Regions from separate parts of the Nonomuraea bangladeshensis genome, predicted to be linked through region 2. Evidence: predicted binding sites of a transcription regulator. Region 2 holds the regulator's gene; the other holds the start of a gene.
What was found. The regulator HrcA, encoded in region 2, represses chaperone genes, less so after heat shock. The targets are predictions, from matches to a motif close to TTGGCACTCTCNNNNNGAGAGTGCCAA.
Positions count from the first base shown of each region.

Region 1 (5,593 bases), on a different contig from region 2:
CCGGCGGTCTGTTGCGCAGCGGTGGGATAGGTCCGGTTTGCACGTGAAATGGCGAGAACGCGACAACCGCATCAGGGGGAGAACTCCCGCCCGCCAACCTTAGCCCCTCGATCAAGGTCCGGAAGCGCCGAATGGAAAGATCGTGGTTGGCGAGAGATCGACCGTTATCCGTGGTCAGGCACTCGGGGAGGTGTCGCAGATAAAGGCATATGGGCGTTCCATAATGCGAGTCAGGATGATTACCGCTGACTTTTCCCCATTGAGTCGCAAGTCGGCTCGGAGCCGTTCGATGTCGAGAGCGGAGCCGCGCTTCTTGATGGTGACATTTCCGATTTGTCGCTCACGCAGCGCCGCCCGGAGTTTCTTCAGCGAGAACGTCATCACCTCGTCCACGGCATAACGCGCGGCCCACGGGGTGTCGATCGGCTCGTCGGCGGCGATGTAGGCGATCTGCTGGTCGAGCAGCCGCCCGCCGACCAGGCCGGCCACCTCGCGCACCAGGTGCGCCCTGATCGCGGCGCCGTCGGGCTCGTAGACGTAGCGGCCCAGCGCGCCGACCGGCGCCAGGCTCTCGGGGCCGGTGGCGGCCAGGGTGTGCCCGCCGGGCAGCAGGGTGGCGCGGCGCATCGAGCGGCTGCCGGGGCCGGTCCAGATGGCCGCCTCCTTGACCTCCCCCTTGTACGAGACCCACTCGGCCTCGGCGGACTCGGGGATGTAGGAGTAGGGGATGCCCGGGGCGACCTTGACGCAGGCACGGTCCGCCCGCGCCACCAGGTCGAGCACCGTCGGCCACGGCGGAGAGTACGCCAGAGGGTCGAACGTGCGGCCCCGCCCCGTCCGCCTGGCCGGGTCGGCGAAGAGCGCGTCGTAGTCCTCGGGCCGCACCGCCCCCGCGTTGCCCACGACCACGCTCACCCGGTCGGCGACGCCGAGCGCCTCGGCGTTCGCCCTGGCCACGGCGACGGTCAGCGGGTCGATGTCCACGGCGGTCACGGTGCAGCCCGCCCGCGCCAGGGCGAGGAGGTCGCCGCCGACGCCGCAGCAGACGTCGATCACGCGCGCTCCTGCGAGGCGGCGGGCGCGGTGCTCGGCCACCTCCTTGCGGGTGGACTGCTCCAGGCCGTGCGGGGTGAAGAACATCACCTCGGCGTCCTCGCCGAACTTCGCCCGCGCCCGTTCGCGGAGCGCCGCCTGGGTGAGCGCGGCCGAGGTGAGCGCGGCGTCGTACGTGCGGCGCAGCCTGGTGGCGGCGGCGACGGGATCGGCCCCCGTGGCGGTCAGCTCCACGGCCTCGGCGAGCGCCTGCCGGCCGCGGGAGGTCAGGAGCTGTCGGAAGGCGTCGAGGTCCACGTTGCCCGACGTTATCGCGTCGCGGAACCCCTCGTGACGCCGCTCGTGACGGTCTCCGTAGTGGTCGCGGCGGCGTCCCCGGCGGCGCACGAGACGGCGGGGGTGTCGCCCAGGGACAGCAGGAGCTTGCGGAGCAGGGCGGCCAGGGCCTCCTGGTCGTCCGCGGAGAGCCCGGACAGCAGGCGGGCCTCGTTGGCCGCGTGCCGTTCGAGCACGTCGTCGGCCACCCGCCGGCCCTCTTCGGTCAGCCCGACGAACGTCATCCGCCGGTTGCCCGGGGCCGGCCACCGATCGACGAGCCCGCGGTCGAGCAGGTGGTCGATGCGGTTGGTGAGCGCGCCGGGGCTCACCATGGCGGCGGCCGAGAGGTCCTTCATGCACATCCGGACGTCCTCGGCGCGCCGGAGCGTGGCGAGCACGTCGAACTCCCACGCCTCCAGCCCGTGCTCGGCCAGGAACTCCCTGGCGGCGCGGTCCAGCAGCCGGGAGGCGCGCGTGACCCTGCCGACCACGCCCGTGGGGGACACGTCGACGCCGGGCCGCGCCCGCGCCCACTGGCCGATGATCTCGTCGACCGCGTCGATCGCCTCGTCCATGCGCTCGATCCTACGACATTGAAATGTTCGACGCCTGGCGCTATCTTCGGCGTGGAAGACTTCAATGTCGAACTTTTTGAGGTGAGAGTGATGCGGGTTCTGGTGATCGGCGCGACCGGTTACATCGGGGCGGCCGTCGTGGAGCGGCTGGTCGCGGGGGGCCACGAGGTGATCGCGTACGTACGCCCGTCGGCCGACGGCGCGAGGCGGGTGCCGGCGGCGTCGGGCGAGCGGTACGGCGACCTGTCGGACCCTGCCGCGCTGCAGGCGGCACTGGAGCCGGGTGTCGAGGTCGTCGTGCACGCCGGGCAGCTCACCGGCGACCGTGAGACCGACCTCGCCGTCGCGGGTGTCCCGGCCGCCGCGGGGGCGCGGATGGTGTACCTGAGCGGCGTGTGGGTGCTCGGCGCGGTCGACGGGGGCGACGAGGACAGCCCGGCCCGGCCGATTCCGCTCGTGGCGTACCGGGACGAGGTGGAGCGGGTGGTGCTCGGCGGCGGCGGCTCCGTCGTACGGCCGGGCGTGGTGCACGGCAGGGGCTCCGGCATCCCCGCGCTCCTTCGCGGCCTGGCCGCCGAGCGCGGCACCGGCGTGTACGTCTCGGCCGACGGCACGGCGCCCACCTGGACGTTCGTGCACGTGGACGACCTCGCCGAGCTCGTCGCGGCGGTCGTGGAGCGCGGCGGGGCGGCGGTCTACCACGGCGTGAGCGAGGAGGCCGTGCCGCTCACGGACGTGGCCGAGGCGGCGGCCCGCGCGGCCGGCGTCAAGGAGGCCGCCGAGCCCTGGCCGCTGGAGGAGGCCGCGAAGGCGCTCGGGGCCGGATTCGCCGAGGCCCTGGCCCTCGGCCAGCGGGTCGGCGCGCCGCGCACCCGCCGCGAGCTCGGCTGGACCCCGACCCGGCCGGGGATCGTCGCCGAGCTCACCGAGGGCTCGTACGCCTGATCGACACCCGTTGTTCCGATCGCTGTCAGCAGACGCGGACGCGTTCGTGTTGACTGTCAAGGCCCTCTTGCATATGTTTCCTGTTGGCACTCTCCCCTTGAGAGTGCCAACGTGCGACGAGGCAGGTCTGACACCCGCGACGGCAGGCCCAGCTGGTCGCCTCTTCTGATCATTCACATCTGAAGGGGAGGTCCGATCGTGACGACCGCCACCAAGGTTCCCGTTAAGCCGCTCGGCGACCGCATTGTGGTTCAGCCGCTTGAGGCCGAGCAGACCACGGCTTCCGGCCTGGTCATCCCTGACACCGCCAAGGAGAAGCCGCAGGAGGGCCGAGTCCTCGCGGTGGGTCCGGGCAACTGGGACGAGGACGGCGAGAAGCGGATTCCGCTCGACGTCTCCGAGGGCGACATCGTCCTCTACAGCAAGTACGGCGGCACCGAGGTCAAGTACAACGGCGAGGAGTACCTCGTGCTCTCCGCCCGCGACGTTCTCGCGATCATCGAGAAGTAGGCCGGATGCGTCGAGCCCCGGGCGCTTTAGGGCGGCCGGGGCTTTCGACGCCAGGAGAGGACTTTCAGCATGGCGAAGATCCTGGAGTTCGACGAGAACGCGCGGCGCGCCCTGGAGCGCGGCGTCAACGCCCTCGCGGACGCCGTGAAGGTTACCCTCGGCCCGCGGGGCCGCAACGTCGTCATCGACAAGAAGTTCGGTGCGCCGACGATCACGAACGACGGCGTGACCATCGCTCGTGAGATCGAGCTGGAGGAGCGCTACGAGAACCTCGGCGCCCAGCTCGCCAAGGAAGTGGCCACCAAGACCAACGACATCGCGGGTGACGGCACCACCACCGCGACCGTCCTGGCCCAGGCCATGGTCCGCGAGGGCCTGCGCAACGTCGCCGCCGGCGCCTCGCCGCTGTCGCTGAAGCGCGGCATCGACAAGGCCGCCAAGGCGGTCAGCGACAAGCTGCTCTCGGTGGCCCGCGAGGTCGGCGACAAGAACGAGATCGCCAACGTCGCCACCATCTCCGCCCAGGACGCCAAGATCGGCGAGCTGATCGCCGAGGCGTTCGACAAGGTGGGCAAGGACGGTGTCCTCACCGTCGAAGAGTCCAACGCCATGGGCATGGAGCTCGAGTTCACCGAGGGCATGCAGTTCGACAAGGGTTACCTGTCGGCCTACATGGTGACCGACCCCGAGCGCATGGAGGCCGTCCTGGAGGACGCCTACATCCTGCTCACCCAGGGCAAGGTCTCCTCCATCGCGGACTTCCTGCCGCTGCTGGAGAAGATCGCCCAGACCAAGAAGCCGCTGCTCGTGGTCGCCGAGGACGTCGAGGGCGAGGCCCTGGCCGTCCTGGTCACCAACAAGATCCGCGGCACGTTCACCTCCGTCGCCGTCAAGGCCCCCGGCTTCGGCGACCGCCGCAAGGCGATGCTGCAGGACATGGCCATCCTCACCGGCGGCCAGGTCGTCAGCGAGGAGGTCGGCCTCAAGCTGGAGCACGTCGGCCTGGAGGTGCTCGGCACCGCCCGCCGCGTCGTGGTGACCAAGGACACCACGACCATCGTCGACGGCGCCGGTGACGCGCAGGCCATCGAGGACCGCGTCAAGGAGATCAAGCTCGCCATCGAGCAGTCCGACTCCGACTGGGACCGCGAGAAGCTGCAGGAGCGCCTGGCCAAGCTCGCCGGCGGCGTGTGCGTGCTGCGCGTCGGCGCGGCCACCGAGGTCGAGCTCAAGGAGAAGAAGCACCGCCTTGAGGACGCGATCTCCGCCACCCGCGCGGCGATCGAGGAGGGCATCGTCTCCGGCGGTGGCTCCGCGCTCATCCACGTCGGCAAGGAGCTCGACGACCTCGGCCTGAGCGGCGACGAGGCCACGGGCGTCGGCATCGTCCGCCGTTCGCTGGTCGAGCCGGCCCGCTGGATCGCCGAGAACGCCGGCCTTGAGGGCTACGTCGTGACGCACAAGATCGCCGAGCTGTCGGCGGGTCACGGCCTCAACGCCGCCACCGGCGAATACGGCGACCTCATCGGCCAGGGCGTCATCGACCCGGTCAAGGTCACCCGCTCGGCCGTCCAGAACGCCGCCTCGATCGCGGGCATGCTGCTCACCACCGAGGCGCTCGTCGTGGACAAGCCCGAGGAGGAGGCTCCGGCCGCCGGCCAGGGCCACGGTCACGGCCACGGCCACTGATCGGCCTTCTTTCCGCTTCACCTGTCACGGCCCGCGTCCCGCTGCCGCCTTCGGGCGGAGGGGGAGGCGGGCCGCGGCGGTTTCCGGGGCTCCGGTGTCCCAGCGGCTTTCGCGTCTCGGGGGCTTCGCGTCTCCGGGACCCTCGCGTCTCCGGGACCCTCGCGTCTCGGGCTTTCGGGGCTCCGGAGCACTCGTTCGCGTCTCCGGGCCCTTGCGTCTCCGGGTCTTCGCGTCTCGGGCGCTTCGCGTCTCCGGGCCTCCGGCGAGGGCCTGGGCTCGGCGGGTGCGTACGCTGGGCGGCGGGAGGTGGCGGGATGCAGTACCGGCGGGCGGTGCAGCGGCTGCGGCGGCTCGCCGAGACGTGCGACCAGACGCGCCGGGTGGCGGCGGCGGAGCCGTTCCTGCGGGCGGCGTACGTCTTCGGAGGGCTGCTGGAGGGAGCCGACCCGGTGGACGCCCTTGAGGTGGTCCTCGTGCTGAACCTGCCGCCCGAGGAGGTGACC
Region 1 covers NZ_BAAAMV010000013.1:57,405-62,997, forward strand. Annotated here, with positions in the region: gene ABD292_RS39415 (THUMP-like domain-containing protein) at 175-1,350, opposite strand; gene ABD292_RS39420 (MarR family winged helix-turn-helix transcriptional regulator) at 1,362-1,946, opposite strand; gene ABD292_RS39425 (NAD-dependent epimerase/dehydratase family protein) at 2,037-2,891, shown strand; gene groES (co-chaperone GroES) at 3,090-3,401, shown strand; gene groL (chaperonin GroEL) at 3,471-5,090, shown strand; gene ABD292_RS39440 (DUF7711 family protein) at 5,405-5,593, shown strand, end outside.
Region 1: groES (co-chaperone GroES) is a predicted target of HrcA. The motif match lies at 2,975-3,001, and genes of this name have one in related genera.

Region 2 (5,593 bases):
ATGTCGACGAACGGATGCCCCACGACGAGCACGTCCGGCGAGGTGATCTCGGCGGCGATCCGGCTCTCCTTGGAGCCGGGGACGAGGTGGTCCACGAGGACCCCCAGCCGCCGCCCCGGTTCGGGGCCGAACTCGGCGACGATGTCCGGCAGGTGGTCCACGCCTTCGAGGTATTCGACCACGACCCCCTCGACCCGCAGGTCGTGGCCCCAGATCTTCTCCACGAGCGCGGCGTCGTGCACGCCCTCGACGTAGATGCGGCTCTCCCTGGCCACGCGGGCCCGCAGCCCTTCGACGGCGATGGAGCCCGACGCGCTGCGCCGGGGGCCTTCGGGGGCGGCGGCCGGCGCGGGGCGCACCAGGGTCACCGGCCTGCCCTCCAGGAGGAACGCGGCCGGCGCCAGCGGGAACAGCCGCCGCCTGCCGAACCGGTCCTCCAGCGTGACGGCCTCCTTGTCGCAGGCCACCACGGCGCCGCAGAAGCCGCTGTCGGCGTCCTCCACGACGAGATCCGGCTCGGCGGGCACCTTCGGAATCTTGCCCTTGCCGGGCCGCCGCCAGTTACCCGCCAGAACATCACCGTCGTACACAGGGGGGACCGTAGCAAATCACCCGGCGGCCGCAAGGCGCTTGCGCGCGGAGGAGCGGCGCACCAGGACCACGATGGTGGCGATGATCGCGAGCAGGATGCCCGCGCCGGGGATCGCGAGCAGCGCGACGACCCCGCCGACCACCCCGCCGGCGGCGGACGACAGCGGCTTGCCGACGCCGTACTTGACCGCGGCCGACTCCTCGTTGCTGCAGGTGAGCTGGTAGTCGCCCTTGGCGGGCGCGTTGACCACGAGGATCTGCTCCCACACGACGCCGTTGACCGTGACGGTCTGCGAGCCGCCGGTCTTGGCCAGCTTGGCCTGCCCCGATCCGCCGGCGATCTGGCACGAGTATGTGACCGGCGTGTCGGAGGAGAGGTAGACGGCGGGCTTGTCGGCCGGGTCCACGGTGACGGTGACGTTCTCCCCCGAGGCGAACGTCTTGGTGGGCGCGAGGTCGTTCACGCCGCCGGCGACGCCGTTCACGAAGAGCACGATGCCGAGGACGCCGCAGAGCACGGCCACGATCCAGGCGCCGCCGACCCACCACAAGCTGGGTTTGATGGCTTTGGAATCGATTCGTGGTGGGAACTGTGGTTGTTGGCCGTATTGTCCGTACTGAGGCGGCGGACCATACGGCTGTGGAGGCGTGCCGTATCCCGGCTGCCCACCGTATCCGGGCTGCGGCCCGTATGCGGGCTGGGAGCCGGGCTGCGGGCCGTATCCGGGCTGAGGCGGGAATGGCTGATGGTGGTACGGACCCTGTCCGGGCGGTGGCCCGTACGGGGGCTGTGCTTCGTCCGACATGTCCGCAAGTGTGAAGCCTGTCGCTTGTAAGACGCTAGCAAGAGGATGGGAGCCGGTGTCATCGCACCCTGTGGGCGAGAGCCGTACACTTGGCACTCGGGAACACAGAGTGCTAGGCACCGCGTTTTCCCTACGGGCAGAGGCAGGAGGTGAGCACGTGCTCGACGAACGGAAGCTGGCGGTGCTCCGCGCCATTGTCGAGGACTACGTGTCCACCAACGAACCGGTGGGCTCCAAGGCGCTGGCCGAGCGCCACAATCTGAAGGTCTCCCCGGCGACGGTCAGGAACGACATGGCCGCGCTGGAGGAGGAGGGCTACATCACCCAGCCGCACACGAGTGCGGGGCGGGTGCCGACGGACAAGGGCTACCGCCTGTTCGTCGACCGGCTCTCGCAGATCAAGCCGCTGTCCGGCGCCGAGCGCCGGGCGATCGAGACGTTCCTGGCCGGCGCCGTCGATCTGGACGACGTGGTGATGCGCACGGTGCGGCTGCTCGCGCAGCTCACCCGGCAGGTGGCCGTCGTGCAATACCCCACGCTCACCCGTTCGACCGTCCGGCACGTCGAGCTGGTGCCGCTGAGCGAGCGCCGCGTCATGCTGGTGCTCATCACCAACACCGGCCGCGTCGAGCAGCGCGTCGTCGAGCTGCCCGAGGCGCTGGAGGACACCCGCATCGCGCACCTGCGCGCGGTGCTCAACTCCGGCCTCGACGGCTGCCAGCTCAGCAGCGTTCCCGAGCTGGTCGCCGACCTGCCGGAGCGGCTGCCCGTGGAGGACCGGCCGGCCGCCGCCACGATCCTGTCCGTGCTGCTGGAGACCCTGGTGGAGCGGTACGACGAAAAGATCGTCTTCGCGGGTGCGGCCAACCTCGCCGGAGCGGACTTCTCCGTCGGCCTGCGCGACGTGCTGGAGGCGCTGGAGGAGCAGGTCGTGCTCATGCGGCTGCTCGGCGAGACCTCCCCCGACACCCCGTCCGCCCTCACCGTACGGATCGGCTCGGAAAACCCCTACCTCCAGGGCACATCCGTGGTCGCGACCGGATACGGTCTTGGCGACAACCAACTCGCCCGGCTCGGTGTGCTGGGTCCCACCAGGATGGACTATCCCGTGACGATGGGCGCCGTGCGCGCGGTGGCTCGCTACGTCAGCCAGATCCTGGCTGCATCATAAGAGGTCGATAAGTGGCAAACAGCGACTATTACGCCACCCTCGGGGTGCGGCGTGACGCGAGTCAGGACGAGATCAAGAAGGCATACCGCCGGCTCGCCCGCGAGTTGCACCCCGACGTGAACCCCGATCCTGACACCCAGGAGCGGTTCAAGGAGATCACGCAGGCCTACGAGGTGCTGTCCGACCCGAACAAGCGCCAGATGTACGACCTGGGGGGCGACTCCTCCTTCGCCGGCGCGGGAGCGGGCGCCGGGGGCTTCGGCGCCGGCTTCCCGTTCAGCGACATCATGGACGCCTTCTTCGGCACCGCCGCGGGCGCCCGTGGCCCGCGCTCGCGCGCCCGCCGGGGTCGCAACGCCACCATCCGGGTCGAGCTCGACCTGCGCGAGACGGCGTTCGGCACCACTCGTGAGCTGGTCGTCGACACGGCCGTGGTCTGCGAGGTCTGCCACGGCGCCGGCGCCTCGCCCGGCACCCACCCCGACACCTGCGACATGTGCAACGGGCGCGGCGAGATCTCCCAGGTCACCCGCTCGTTCCTGGGCCAGGTCATGACCTCGCGGCCGTGCCCGCAGTGCGGCGGCTTCGGCACCATCATCCGCCACCCCTGCCAGGAGTGCTCGGGCGACGGCCGGGTGCGCACCCGCCGCACCATCAAGGTCCGCATCCCGGCGGGCGTCGAGGACGGCACCCACATCCAGCTCGCCGGCGAGGGCGAGGTCGGCCCCGGCGGCGGCCCGCCCGGAGACCTGTTCCTGGAGATCGTCGAGCGCGCCCATGAGATCTTCGAGCGGCGCGGCGACGACCTCCACTGCACCGTCCAGCTCCCGATGACGGCCGCCGCGCTCGGCACGGTGCTCGCGGTCGAGACGCTCGACGGCACCGAGGAGGTCGACGTCCGGCCCGGCACGCAGTCCGGCCAGGTCATCACCATGTTCGGGCGGGGCGTGCAGCGCCTCAACGAGTCCGGCCGGGGCGACCTGCTCATCCACGTCAACGTCGAGACCCCCTCGAAGCTCGACACCCAGCAGGAGGACCTGCTGCGCGAGCTGGCCAGGCTGCGGGGCGAGGAGCGCCCGCCGGGCAAGTTCGCGCCGGGCCAGCAGGGTTTCTTCTCGCGCCTGCGCGACGCGTTCAACGGCAGGTGACGTGAGCGTTCCGGTGTTCATCGCCCCCGAGCTGGGCGACGGTCCGGAGCTGACGCTCGACGGCCCCGAGGGGCGCCACGCCGCCTCGGTGCGCCGTCTGCGGGCCGGCGAGCGGGTCGATCTCACCGACGGGGCCGGCCGGGTCGCCGAGTGCGTGGTGCGCGAGGCGTCCAAGGACGCGCTCGGCCTGGACGTGCTGCGCCGCTACGAGGTGCCGGCCCCGCGACCGCGGCTGACCGTGGTCCAGGGGCTGCCCAAGGGCGACCGGGGCGAGCTGGCCGTCGAGATGATGACCGAGGCCGGGGTGGACGTCATCGTCCCCTGGTCGGCCTCGCGCAGCATCGCCCAGTGGAAGGGCGACAAGGTCGCCAAGGGCCTCGGCCGCTGGCGTGCGACCGCGCGCGAGGCGGGCAAGCAGTCCCGCCGCTTCCACCTGCCCGAGGTGAGCGAGCCGGCCACCACCGCGCGGGTGGCGGAATTGCTGGCCGGGGCGGCGCTCGGGCTGGTGCTGCACGAGGAGGCGGCCGAGCCGCTGTCGAAGGTGGCGCTGCCGGCCGAGGGCGACATCGTGGTGGTCGTCGGGCCGGAGGGCGGCGTCTCGGACGAGGAGCTCGACCGGTTCAAGGCCGCGGGGGCGGCGCCGGCGCTGCTCGGGCCGACGGTGCTGCGCACGTCCACGGCGGGGGTGGCGGCGGCGGCCGTGCTGCTCACGCGCACGGGCCGGTGGTGAGCCGCCGGTCGACACCTGGTGCTAAGGGGTGGTGCCGCCGCCGGTCTCGATGAGCGGGGTGGCGATCTCGGCGGGGCTCTCGCTGATGCTGTCGGCCGGGCACTGCTCGGTGGGGCACGTCGAGGGCTGAGCGGCGGGGTCGGCCTCCGTGGGCGCCGGCGACGCCGACGTGGCCGGGCAGTCGTCGCCCGGGGTCGCGGCCACGGGCGGGCAGGTGGTGGTGGTCTCCGTACGCGGGGTCGGCGACGGCCGGCTCGTGGACCCGGCGGTCCTGGGCGGCTTGCTCGGCGACTCGGTGGTGGGCTCCGGCGGCACGACGACCGGGTTGTCCTGGCTGGGCGGAGGCGGGGGCGGCTGATGGGAGCGGGTGGTGGAGGAGTTGGACGGCACCCTGCCCGTGGTCTCCTGATCGACCACCGTGATCGGGCTCTCGTTGATCACCTTGGACCGCAGCTCGGGCACCACCATGACGATCGTGCCGGCCACCAGGACGGCGCTGGCCGCGGCCGCGCCGGCCCGCCACCAGAAGAGGTTGCGCACGCCGCGCCGCTCGATCCTGGCACGGATGATCTCCAGACCGTCCGGCGAGGGCACGACCGCGTCCGCCTCCGCGCGGAGCGCACGGCGCAGGAGGTCGCCGTGCTCGTCGGGGCGAAGGGTCATGACATTTTCTCCAGGACGGATCGCAACGCGGCCATGCCACGGGCGGTGTGGCTCTTGACCGCGCCCTTGCTGATGCCCATCGCGTGAGCGATCTCAGCTTCGGACAGATCACCGTAATACCGCAGAACCAGTGCTTCTCTCTGCCGGGTCGGGAGGGCTCGTAACGCCTCGATGACGGCGGACCGTTCCAGCTCGCCGATCGCGCCGTTCTCGGCGCTCGGCGCGTCGGGCAGGCCCTTGGGCGCGTATTTCTCGACGACGGCGCGGTGGCGCAGCACCGAACGCGAGCGGTTGACGACGGACTGACGGAGGTAGGCGAGTGCTTTGTCGGGGTCGCGCAGCCTGCGCCAGGCGCCGTGAATGGCGACGAACGCGTCCTGCACGACCTCCTCGGCGGTCGCGATGTCGCGCACCAGCAACACAGCGAGACGCACCAACGACCGAAAGTGCGCGCTGTAGAGCGCGGTAACGGCCATGTCGGCAT
Region 2 covers NZ_BAAAMV010000001.1:574,622-580,214, reverse strand. Annotated here, with positions in the region: gene ABD292_RS02495 (DUF3097 domain-containing protein) at 1-590, opposite strand, end outside; gene ABD292_RS02490 (hypothetical protein) at 609-1,142, opposite strand; gene hrcA (heat-inducible transcriptional repressor HrcA) at 1,555-2,568, shown strand; gene dnaJ (molecular chaperone DnaJ) at 2,580-3,716, shown strand; gene ABD292_RS02475 (16S rRNA (uracil(1498)-N(3))-methyltransferase) at 3,718-4,446, shown strand; gene ABD292_RS02470 (hypothetical protein) at 4,468-5,109, opposite strand; gene ABD292_RS02465 (SigE family RNA polymerase sigma factor) at 5,106-5,593, opposite strand, start outside.